Linked DNA regions of Acuticoccus sp. I52.16.1. The protein of the gene in region 1 binds, or shares a complex with, the protein of each later gene. Links are inferred from orthologs where the notes say so. Each region holds a gene or a part of one and is shown on either strand. Other genes may lie near its edges.

What was found. Proteins that work in one complex are often made in the same cells at the same time.
Region 2: the proteins of MRB58_RS13620 (region 1) and uvrB are in contact, whole or in part, in a crystal structure (PDB 7EGT), measured with the Thermus thermophilus proteins. The link is inferred for Acuticoccus sp. I52.16.1 from one-to-one orthologs. Residues at the interface, in WP_096412145.1 of Thermus thermophilus: His654, Arg656, Phe657, Gln666, Asp668, Glu669, Lys680, Arg681, Leu682, Ser683, Lys685, Tyr686, Ala687; in WP_096411307.1 of Thermus thermophilus: Glu23, Leu25, Arg26, Asp27, Gly28, Glu29, Arg30, Phe31, Arg55, Glu326, Asp327, Phe328, Glu379, Ser382, Gln383, His398, Gly400, Arg401.

The regions. Positions count from the first base shown.
Region 1 is NZ_CP094828.1:3,004,324-3,008,976, reverse strand. The notes cover bases 891-3,908. They hold MRB58_RS13620 (ATP-dependent helicase), read left to right. Parts: upstream 891-1,217; coding sequence 1,218-3,599; downstream 3,600-3,908. Other genes in these bases: MRB58_RS13615 (adenylate/guanylate cyclase domain-containing protein), read left to right, coding at 3,900-3,908; MRB58_RS13625 (hypothetical protein), read right to left, coding at 924-1,199. Also shown: MRB58_RS13630 (FGGY family carbohydrate kinase), read left to right, coding at 1-877; more of MRB58_RS13615, read left to right, coding at 3,909-4,653. UniProt on the Escherichia coli protein: A helicase with DNA-dependent ATPase activity. Unwinds DNA duplexes with 3'-5' polarity. Translocates on single-stranded DNA with 3'-5' polarity. Initiates unwinding more efficiently from a nicked substrate than double-stranded DNA.
Region 2 is NZ_CP094828.1:3,965,166-3,969,348, forward strand. What follows is about bases 818-4,183. They hold uvrB (excinuclease ABC subunit UvrB), read right to left. Parts: upstream 3,880-4,183; coding sequence 1,018-3,879; downstream 818-1,017. Other genes in these bases: MRB58_RS17850 (ATP-dependent Clp protease adaptor ClpS), read right to left, coding at 818-922; MRB58_RS17860 (hypothetical protein), read right to left, coding at 3,969-4,183. Outside these bases: MRB58_RS17845 (hypothetical protein), read right to left, coding at 1-364; more of MRB58_RS17850, read right to left, coding at 608-817. UniProt on the Escherichia coli protein: The UvrABC repair system catalyzes the recognition and processing of DNA lesions. A damage recognition complex composed of 2 UvrA and 2 UvrB subunits scans DNA for abnormalities.

The sequences.
Region 1 (4,653 bases):
CGCGGACCTCGCGGCCCTCTTCGGCGTGCCGCTGGCGGCACTGCCGGCGATCGGCCCCACCTCGGGCGAGCTGGGCCATGTGCGCTGCGGCGCACGCACGGTGCCCTTCACGGCGAGCATCGTCGACCAGCAGGCCGCTCTCTACGGCCACGGCTGCACGCGGCCGGGCGAGGCGAAGATCACCTGCGGCACGGGCGCCTTCGTCCTCGCCGTCACCGGGGCACGGCCGCCCGCCGGCTCCGGCGCCCTCCCCACCGTCTTGTGGCAGCGGGCCGGCGAGGCGGCGGTCTTCGGTCTCGACGGCGGGGTGTACGCGGCGGCGGCGGCGGTCAACTGGGCACGGCGCATCGGCCTCTTCGCCGAGTTCGCCGAGATCGACCGCTTCGACACACCGCGCGCCATCACACGCGGCCTCGCCTTCGTGCCGGCGCTCTCCGGCCTCGCCGCTCCGCACTGGGAGCGCGGCGCGCGCGGCAGCTTCGTCGGCCTGTCGCTGGAGACCTCCCGGAGCGACATGATGCAGGCACTGCTGGAGGGCGTGGCGCTGCGCATCGCCGAGGTGACCCGCGCGATCGCCGCCGTCACTGCGCTGTCCGGCCCGCTCCCGGTCGACGGCGGGCTCTCCGCCAATCCCTACTTCACCCAGATGCTGGCCGACGCGGTCGGACTGGACCTCAACATCGCGGCGATGCCCGACGTCACCGCGCGCGGCACCGCCCGCCTCGCCGCCGAAGCGATCGGCATGGCCGTCGCGCCGCCCGCACCGGGTGGGCGCGTCACCGCCGCACCGCTGCCGGCCGGCGCCGCGACGCGCTTCGCCGCCGCCGTCTCCGCGACGCGCCGGCTCGCCGACAGCTGGCACGACACCGACCGCTGAACCGCACCGCTCTCCCAAGTCCCTACAACACGCAACGGCACAGTGATCATCGGACTGTTATCTTCGTCACATACTTCGGCTCCACTCCCGAATGGAGACCGATGAACACCATCATCTGACAGAAGCCGCGAGCAATCGCGCTTATTTTTTGCAATGAATTCTTGGGGCCGTCCTGATCGACGACAGCGGCTTCAACCGTTTCGCGGCGCGTGCGCCCCTCGTCGCCACCACCGAGCGGTTCGGGATCGCGGGGGACGACGCGCGGCAAAATGCTGCCGGTGGGGTGACCGGCGTTTTCCGATTGTTCTATACTCGCGCGCATGCGAATCGGATCGATGTCATGAGTGAGACCGTCCGCCGGAGCGCGCCTGCCGCCACGTTCCCGGCGCGCGGGACCCCGTCCGAGAGTGGTGCGGCGCCTGAGCGCGTGTCCATATCGGAGCGTGCCGCACGGGCTTCGCGCCCGGCCCCCGCGTATCTGGAGGCTCTCAACCCCGAGCAGCGCCGCGCCGTGGAAGCGGTCGACGGGCCGGTCCTGGTGCTCGCCGGCGCCGGCACCGGCAAGACGCGGGTGCTGACGACGCGGATCGCCCACATCCTGGCCCTCGGCCGCGCCCGCCCGTCCGAAATCCTCGCCGTGACCTTCACCAACAAGGCCGCGCGGGAGATGAAGGAGCGCATCGCCAAGGTGGTGGGACCGCAGGCGGAGGGGATGCCCTGGCTCGGCACCTTCCACTCCATCGGAACGCGGATCCTGCGCCGCCATGCCGAGCTGGTCGACCTCCACCCCGACTTCACGATCCTCGACATCGACGACCAGATCCGCCTCGCCAAGCAGATCCTGTCGGCGGAGAACATCGACGAGAAGCGCTGGCCGCCCCGGCAGATGCTGGGCATGATCGACGGGTGGAAGAACCGAGGCCTCATCCCGGAGGAGGTCCCCAAGGGCGAGGGCCAGTGGTTCGCGAACGGCAAGGGCCTCACCCTCTACAAGCTCTATCGCGATCGGCTGAAGGCCTTGAACGCGGCCGACTTCGGCGACCTCCTGCTCGAACCGATCCGCCTCTTCCGCGCCAATCCCGACATTCTGGACGGCTACCAGCGGCGCTGGCGCTACATGCTGGTCGACGAGTATCAGGACACCAACGTCGCCCAGTATCTGTGGCTGCGGCTCCTGGCGCAGAACAACAAGAACCTCTGCGTGGTGGGCGACGACGACCAGTCGATCTACGGCTGGCGCGGCGCCGAGGTCGACAACATCCTGCGCTTCGAGACCGACTTTCCGGGCGCCACCGTGGTCCGGCTCGAACGCAACTACCGCTCCACCAGCCACATCCTCGCCGCCGCCTCACACCTGATCGCCCATAACGAAGGGCGCCTCGGCAAGACTCTCTTCACCGACTTCGTCGATCCCGACGCCGTGCCCGTCACCGTCGCATCGTCGTGGGATTCGGAGGAGGAGGCGCGGGCGATCAACGGCGAGATCGAAAGCCTGCACAAGAGCGGGACCACGCTCGACGAGATGGCGATCCTGGTTCGCACCACCGCACAGATGCGTGCGTTCGAGGACCGCTTCGTCACCGCCGGCACGCCCTACCGGGTGATCGGCGGGCCAAAGTTCTACGAGCGCAAGGAGATCCGCGACGCGCTCGCCTACTTCCGCTGCACCGTGCAGCCGAGCTTCGACCTGGCGTTCGAGCGGATCGTCAACGTGCCCACCCGCGGCGTCGGCCAGCAGACCGTCTCGCGCATCATGCAGACAGCGCGCGACCGCGAAGTGCCGCTGATGGTCGCCGTCGCCGACATGCTGACGACGGACGAACTGAAGGGCAAGGCGCGCACCGGCCTCGTCCAGCTGATCGCCTCGTTCGCCCGCTGGCGCGAGCAGCTCGCCCGCCTCCCCCACACCGAGCTCGCCGAGATCATCCTCGAAGAATCCGGCTACACCGACATGCTGAAGGCCGACCGCTCGGCCGACGCGCCGGGGCGGCTGGAAAACCTCAAGGAGCTGATCCGCTCCATGGAGGACTTCGACGACCTGCCCGCCTTCCTGGAGCACGTCTCCCTGGTGACGGACGCGCAAGGCGAGACACAGGGCGAGGCCGTCACGCTGATGACCCTCCACGCCGCCAAGGGGCTGGAGTTCGACGTCGTCTTTCTCCCCGGCTGGGAGGAGGGCCTCTTCCCCTCGATGCGCGCGATGGACGAGAACGGCCAGGCCGGGCTCGAGGAGGAGCGGCGGCTCGCCTACGTCGGCATCACGCGGGCACGCAAGCAGTGCTTCGTATGGTTCGCGCTCAACCGGCGGATCCACGGCATGTGGCAGGCCGGCGCCGCCTCCCGCTTCATCGACGAGTTGCCGGCCGAGAACGTCGCGGTGCGCGAGGAGGCCGGCTACGGCGGCATCGGCGGCTACGGCGCCTCCCGGTTCGACAAGGTCGAGACCTTCTCCTCCACCTACCACACCCCCGGCTGGGAACGCGCCCAGCGCCGGCGCGAGGACGTCTCCCGCCGCGAACGCCACCTGCCGCTGACGATCGAGGGCGAACTCGTCGCCAAGTCGGTGTCGGACGGCCCGTCGGCCTATTCGGTGGGCGACCGCGTGTTCCACCAGAAGTTCGGCAACGGCGACGTCGCCCAGGTCGAGGGCAACAAGCTGACGGTCGACTTCGACAAGGCGGGCCAGAAACGGGTGATCGATTCGTTCGTCACCCGCGCCTAGGACGATGCCGGGCGACACGATTGCCGACGAGTGTGGCCGGGCGGACGTTGCGGGAGCGCCCGCCGGTGATGCAAATGTCATCCTGGATGCGCTCAAGCGAGACGGGGCGCCGCCGCAGGATCCCCACGGGGCGAGAAATCGCGCAGCGAGGGTGGGCCTCGGCGCCCGTCGGCGATACGAACGAAGAATGACACGAGGATCCACCGTCCGCTGCCCCCTTCGCGCCGGCCCCGCTGCGAGCCGGGCGCCCGGCGCCGTCACGCCCGCCCCTTCGACACCCGGCTCCGGCCGGCGGCTCGCATGAAGGCGGACGACGTCGCCCGGACGGCGAGCGGCCAGGATGACCCGCAGATCTTCCAGCGCATCCTCGAATCGATGCGCGACGGGGTCATCTCGATCGACCTCGAGGGCCAGATCATCACCTTCAACGACGCCGCGGGCCGCATCTTCGGCAAGCTCCCCTCGGAGGTGCTGGGCCAGTCCTTCGCCGAGGTCTTCCTGCTGGACGAAGAGTTCGACGCCTTCAACGAGGTGGTGTTCAAGGCCGTCTACGAGTCCGAGCTGACCCATTCGGTCGAAGTCACGCTGGAGCGGGACGGGGCGACGCTCGACCTGATGGTCTCGTCGAGCCGGCTCACCAAGGAGGAGGCGGACGGCGAGGCGAAGCGTCTCGGCGTGGTGGTGGTGGTCAGCGACATCACCGAGGAGCGCAAGCGGCGCAAGATCAAGCGCCTGTTCGGCGCCTACGTCGACCCGCGGATCGTCGACCGCATCCTCTCCAGCACCGAGACCGAGCGCTCGCGGCGCGGCGCCATGACGATCTCGTTCGTCGACATGCGCGACTTCACCGGCTGGTCGGAACGCCTCGCGCCGCGCCAGCTGGTCGACATGCTGAACCGCTTCCTCGGCGCTGTGACGCAGCCCGTCGCCGACGCCGGCGGCATCACCGACAAGTATATCGGCGATTCGGCGATGGCCGTCTGGGGCCCGCCCTTCACCGATCCGGCGACGCAGGCGCACGACGCGTGCGTCGCCGCCCTCGGCCAGATCGCCG
Region 2 (4,183 bases), 960 kb from region 1 along the record:
AGTAGCTGCGCACGCGCGCGTCGTAGCAGACCTCCTTGGTGCTGTAGAGCCAGCCGTCGATGCGGCTGCTCCACACGCGGATGCGCTTCTTGTAGCACTCGTTGGGGTGGCGGTAGGTGCGGCGCTGCAGGTCGGAGCCGCCGCGCACGTAGGTCTGGCGCGGCATGACGCGCTCGCCGAAGCCGTGGCTGCCGCCCTGTCCGCCCTGGCCGCCACCCTGGCCGCCGCCACCGCCGTTGCCGCGGACCTCGATGATCCCGCTCGCCGTGTCCAGCGCCGCGAGCGGGGCGAGCCCGGTGGCGTTGGCGCCGGAGACGGCGGCCAGACCCACGAGGGCCGAAAGAACTGTCGCTTTGATCGTCATGTCGCTCTCCTTGGACGTGTCAGACCGGTGTGAGCACCGGCACAACCAGGAGATGGACCCGTCAGGCCCCCGCACCCTGTGTGCGAGATCACACCCGGGGCCGGTTTGCCGCTCCGGCGGGACACGGCGTGCGAACCCCGCCGCAGAGAATGGTCAGAATTCTGATATAATTCAGATTTTCGGCGTGGCTGTCACGCCCGTGCACTGGGATGTGATCGCGCGGAGCGGGGCGGCAGGCTCGGCCTACTCCTCAGGCTCGGTCGTGAACTGGAGCGGGTGGCCGGCATCCTGGGCCATGGCGTTGGCCTCGTTCGCCTTGGTCTCGGCGACCTGCGCCGGGTAGACGCTGACGACGCACGCGCCTTTCTGGTGGGCGGTCATCATGATGGTGTGGGCCGTTTCCCCGCCGATCCGGAACACTGCCTTCAGCACCCGCACGACGAACTCGCGCGGCGTATAGTCGTCGTTCAGAAGCAGCACCTTGTGCAGCTTCGGTCGCTCGGCTTTGGGCTTGGTCGCGGTCTTCAGCTCTGGGGTCGCGGTGGTGTCCGTGGTCATCGGCGCCTCCGTCCCGAAGTTTCCGTTACTTAGGGCGCCGCTGCCGGCCAGTCCAGCGCGCTCGGGGCGCGCCGGCCATGCTCGGGTGCCGGGCGTCAGTTGCCGGGGCGGCCGGTCTTGCGTTTGCGCCGGGCGCGCTTCTTCTCGTCGGCCGGGTCCTCGTGGCTGCCGATGCCGATCTTGTGCCGCACGACGATACCGGGGTCGTCCTCCGGCTTCTGCGGCGGCGTCTTGGCCTTGTACTTCTCCGTCCGCTTCACCGTCATCTCGTCGAGGTTGTTCTTGCGCGCGCGCGTCGGGGGCAGGTCGCGCTCGTCCTCGACGCCGTCCGTCGGCGGGGCGCGGCGGAGGCGGCCGCGGTCGGTGCCGGGGCCCATGTCGTCGAGGCCCGGCTTCTTGGCGCGGGTCTTCAGCGTCGCCGAGGCGTTGTAGTCGCGCTCGCCGGAGTATCGGCCTGCCGACAGCTCGACGTCGCGCTGGCGCGCCATCGGGTCCTCCGAGAGCATCAGCTCGGTCTTCTGCATGCGCTGGATCTCGTCGCGCAGGCGGGCCGCCTCCTCGAACTCTAGGTTGGCCGCCGCCTCGCGCATGCGCCGCTCCAGGTCCTCCACCGTGACTTGCATGTTGTGGCCGATGCCGGGCGCGGCGTCGGCCATCCCCTTGTCGACGCGCACGTGGTCGCGCTCGTAGAGGCTGTCCAGGATGTCGCCGATCGAGCGCTTGACCGATTCGGGCGTGATCCCGTGCTCTTCGTTGTAGGCGAGCTGCTTCTCGCGGCGACGGTTGGTCTCGTTGATCGCGCGTTCCATCGAGCCGGTCATATGGTCGGCGTAGAGGATCACCTTGCCGTCGACGTTGCGCGCCGCACGGCCGATCGTCTGGATCAGCGAGGTTTCCGAGCGCAGGAACCCTTCCTTGTCGGCGTCGAGGATCGCCACGAGACCGCACTCGGGAATATCCAGCCCCTCGCGCAGCAGGTTGATGCCGACCAAGACGTCGAAAGTGCCAAGCCGGAGGTCGCGAATAATCTCGATGCGCTCGATGGTGTCGATGTCGGAGTGCATGTAGCGGACCCGCACGCCGTTGTCGTGCAGGTACTCGGTCAGGTCCTCGGACATGCGCTTGGTCAGCGTGGTGACGAGCGTGCGGTAGCCCTTGTCCGCCACCTCGCGGATCTCGCCCAACACGTCGTCGACCTGGTGCCTGGCCGGGCGGATCTCGACCGGCGGGTCGATCAGCCCCGTCGGGCGGATGACCTGCTCGACGAAGACGCCGCCGGCCTCCTCCATCTCCCAGCCGCCGGGCGTGGCCGACACCGCGACCGACTGCGGGCGCATCATGTCCCACTCCTCGAAGCGCAGCGGGCGGTTGTCCATGCACGACGGCAGGCGGAAGCCGTACTCGGCGAGCGTCGCCTTGCGGCGGAAGTCGCCTTTGTACATGGCGCCGATCTGCGGCACCGTCACGTGGCTCTCGTCGAGGAAGACGAGCGCGTTGTCGGGCAGATATTCGAACAGGGTGGGGGGCGGCTCGCCCGGCTTGCGGCCGGTGAGGTAGCGCGAATAATTCTCGATGCCGTTGCACACGCCGGTCGCTTCCAGCATCTCGAGGTCGAACCGGGTGCGCTGTTCCAGGCGCTGCGCCTCCAAGAGGCGGCCGGCGTTGTTCAGCTCCACCAGGCGGTGCCTCAGCTCCTCCTTGATGGACTTCATCGCCTGCTGCAACGTCGGCCGCGGGGTGACGTAGTGCGAGTTGGCGTAGACCTTCACCAACTCCATCTCTTCGGACTTCTTGCCCGTCAGCGGATCGAACTCGGTGATCGATTCCACCTCGTCGCCGAAGAGGGAGACGCGCCAGGCGCGGTCCTCGTAGTGCGCCGGGAAGATCTCGACCGTGTCGCCGCGCACGCGGAAGGTGCCGCGGATGAAGTTCGCGTCGGACCGCTTGTATTGCAGCGCCACCAGGTCGGCCAGGAGCTGGCGCTGGTCGAGCCGCTCGCCGACCTGGATGGAGAAGGTCATCGCCGTATAGGTCTCGACCGAGCCGATACCGTAGATGCACGACACCGACGCCACGATGATGACGTCGTCCCGCTCCAGGAGGGCGCGGGTCGCGGCGTGGCGCATCCGGTCGATCTGCTCGTTGATCGAGGATTCCTTCTCGATATAGGTGTCGGTCCGCGGGACGTACGCCTCGGGCTGGTAGTAGTCGTAATAGGAGACGAAGTATTCGACCGCGTTGTTCGGGAAGAAGCTCTTGAACTCGCCGTAGAGCTGGGCCGCCAGCGTCTTGTTGGGCGCCAGGATCAGCGCCGGGCGCTGCTGCGCCTCGATCACCTTGGCCATTGTGTAGGTCTTCCCGGAACCGGTGACGCCGAGGAGGACCTGCGTCTTCTCGTCCTGCTGCAATCCCGCGACCAGCTCGGAGATTGCCTGCGGCTGATCGCCCTTCGGCTCGTATTCCGAGACGAGCGCCAGCGGGACGCCGCCCTCCGATTTGTCCGGCCGGGGCGGGCGGTGGGGGGTCCATTCGCCGGCGCGGAACTCCGGCCGGCCCTGCTGGATGAGGCTTTCGAGCGCGGCGACGGTGGCCGTGGCGCCGCTCTCGGGCAGCGCCTCCGCCTCCTCCAGGCCGACGTCGAGCCCGGCGACGGGGTTGAGACCGGAGGCGGCCCGTTCGCGTGCCGTGGCCTTGCCGCCCATGGACGTCCCGCGCGAGGTACGGCCCGAGGCCGCGTTCCCCTTGCCGCGCTTGGGCTTCTCCTCGGCCTTGGCGGCGGCGGCTTTGTCCTTAGTCTTGCGGGGCGCCTTCTTCGGCGCCGCCGCCGGGGCGGCCTTGGGCGCGTCGGTCGGGGCGTCGGCCGGCGCGTCGTCGCCGACGAGGAAGGCGTCGTTCTCGACGTCGCTCGCCCAGCTCTCGATCTTGCCGCTGTCGCGTGACTTGGGCGTGCGTTCCATGGGTCCGGTCCGTTGCGCCATCAGCACCATATGGCACACCCGGCGCGGTCCTCCAATGGAGGCCGCCGCGGTCTCGACCGTTGCCGGGTTCAGCAGCCGCCGCGGCGCAGGCAGCGGTTGAATTGGGGGGAGCCATTCTGGAACCGGCGGCCGCAGAAGCGAGCGCGCGACTCGCAGCGGTTGCCGCCCTGGCTGCCGCCGCCGCCCCCGCCCACCGCGCAGCCGCGCCGCGCCATGCACGAGCGGTAGCGGTCCCCCTGGCCGAACCGGCGCTGGCAGACGAAGTTCTGCCGCCCGCAGTAAC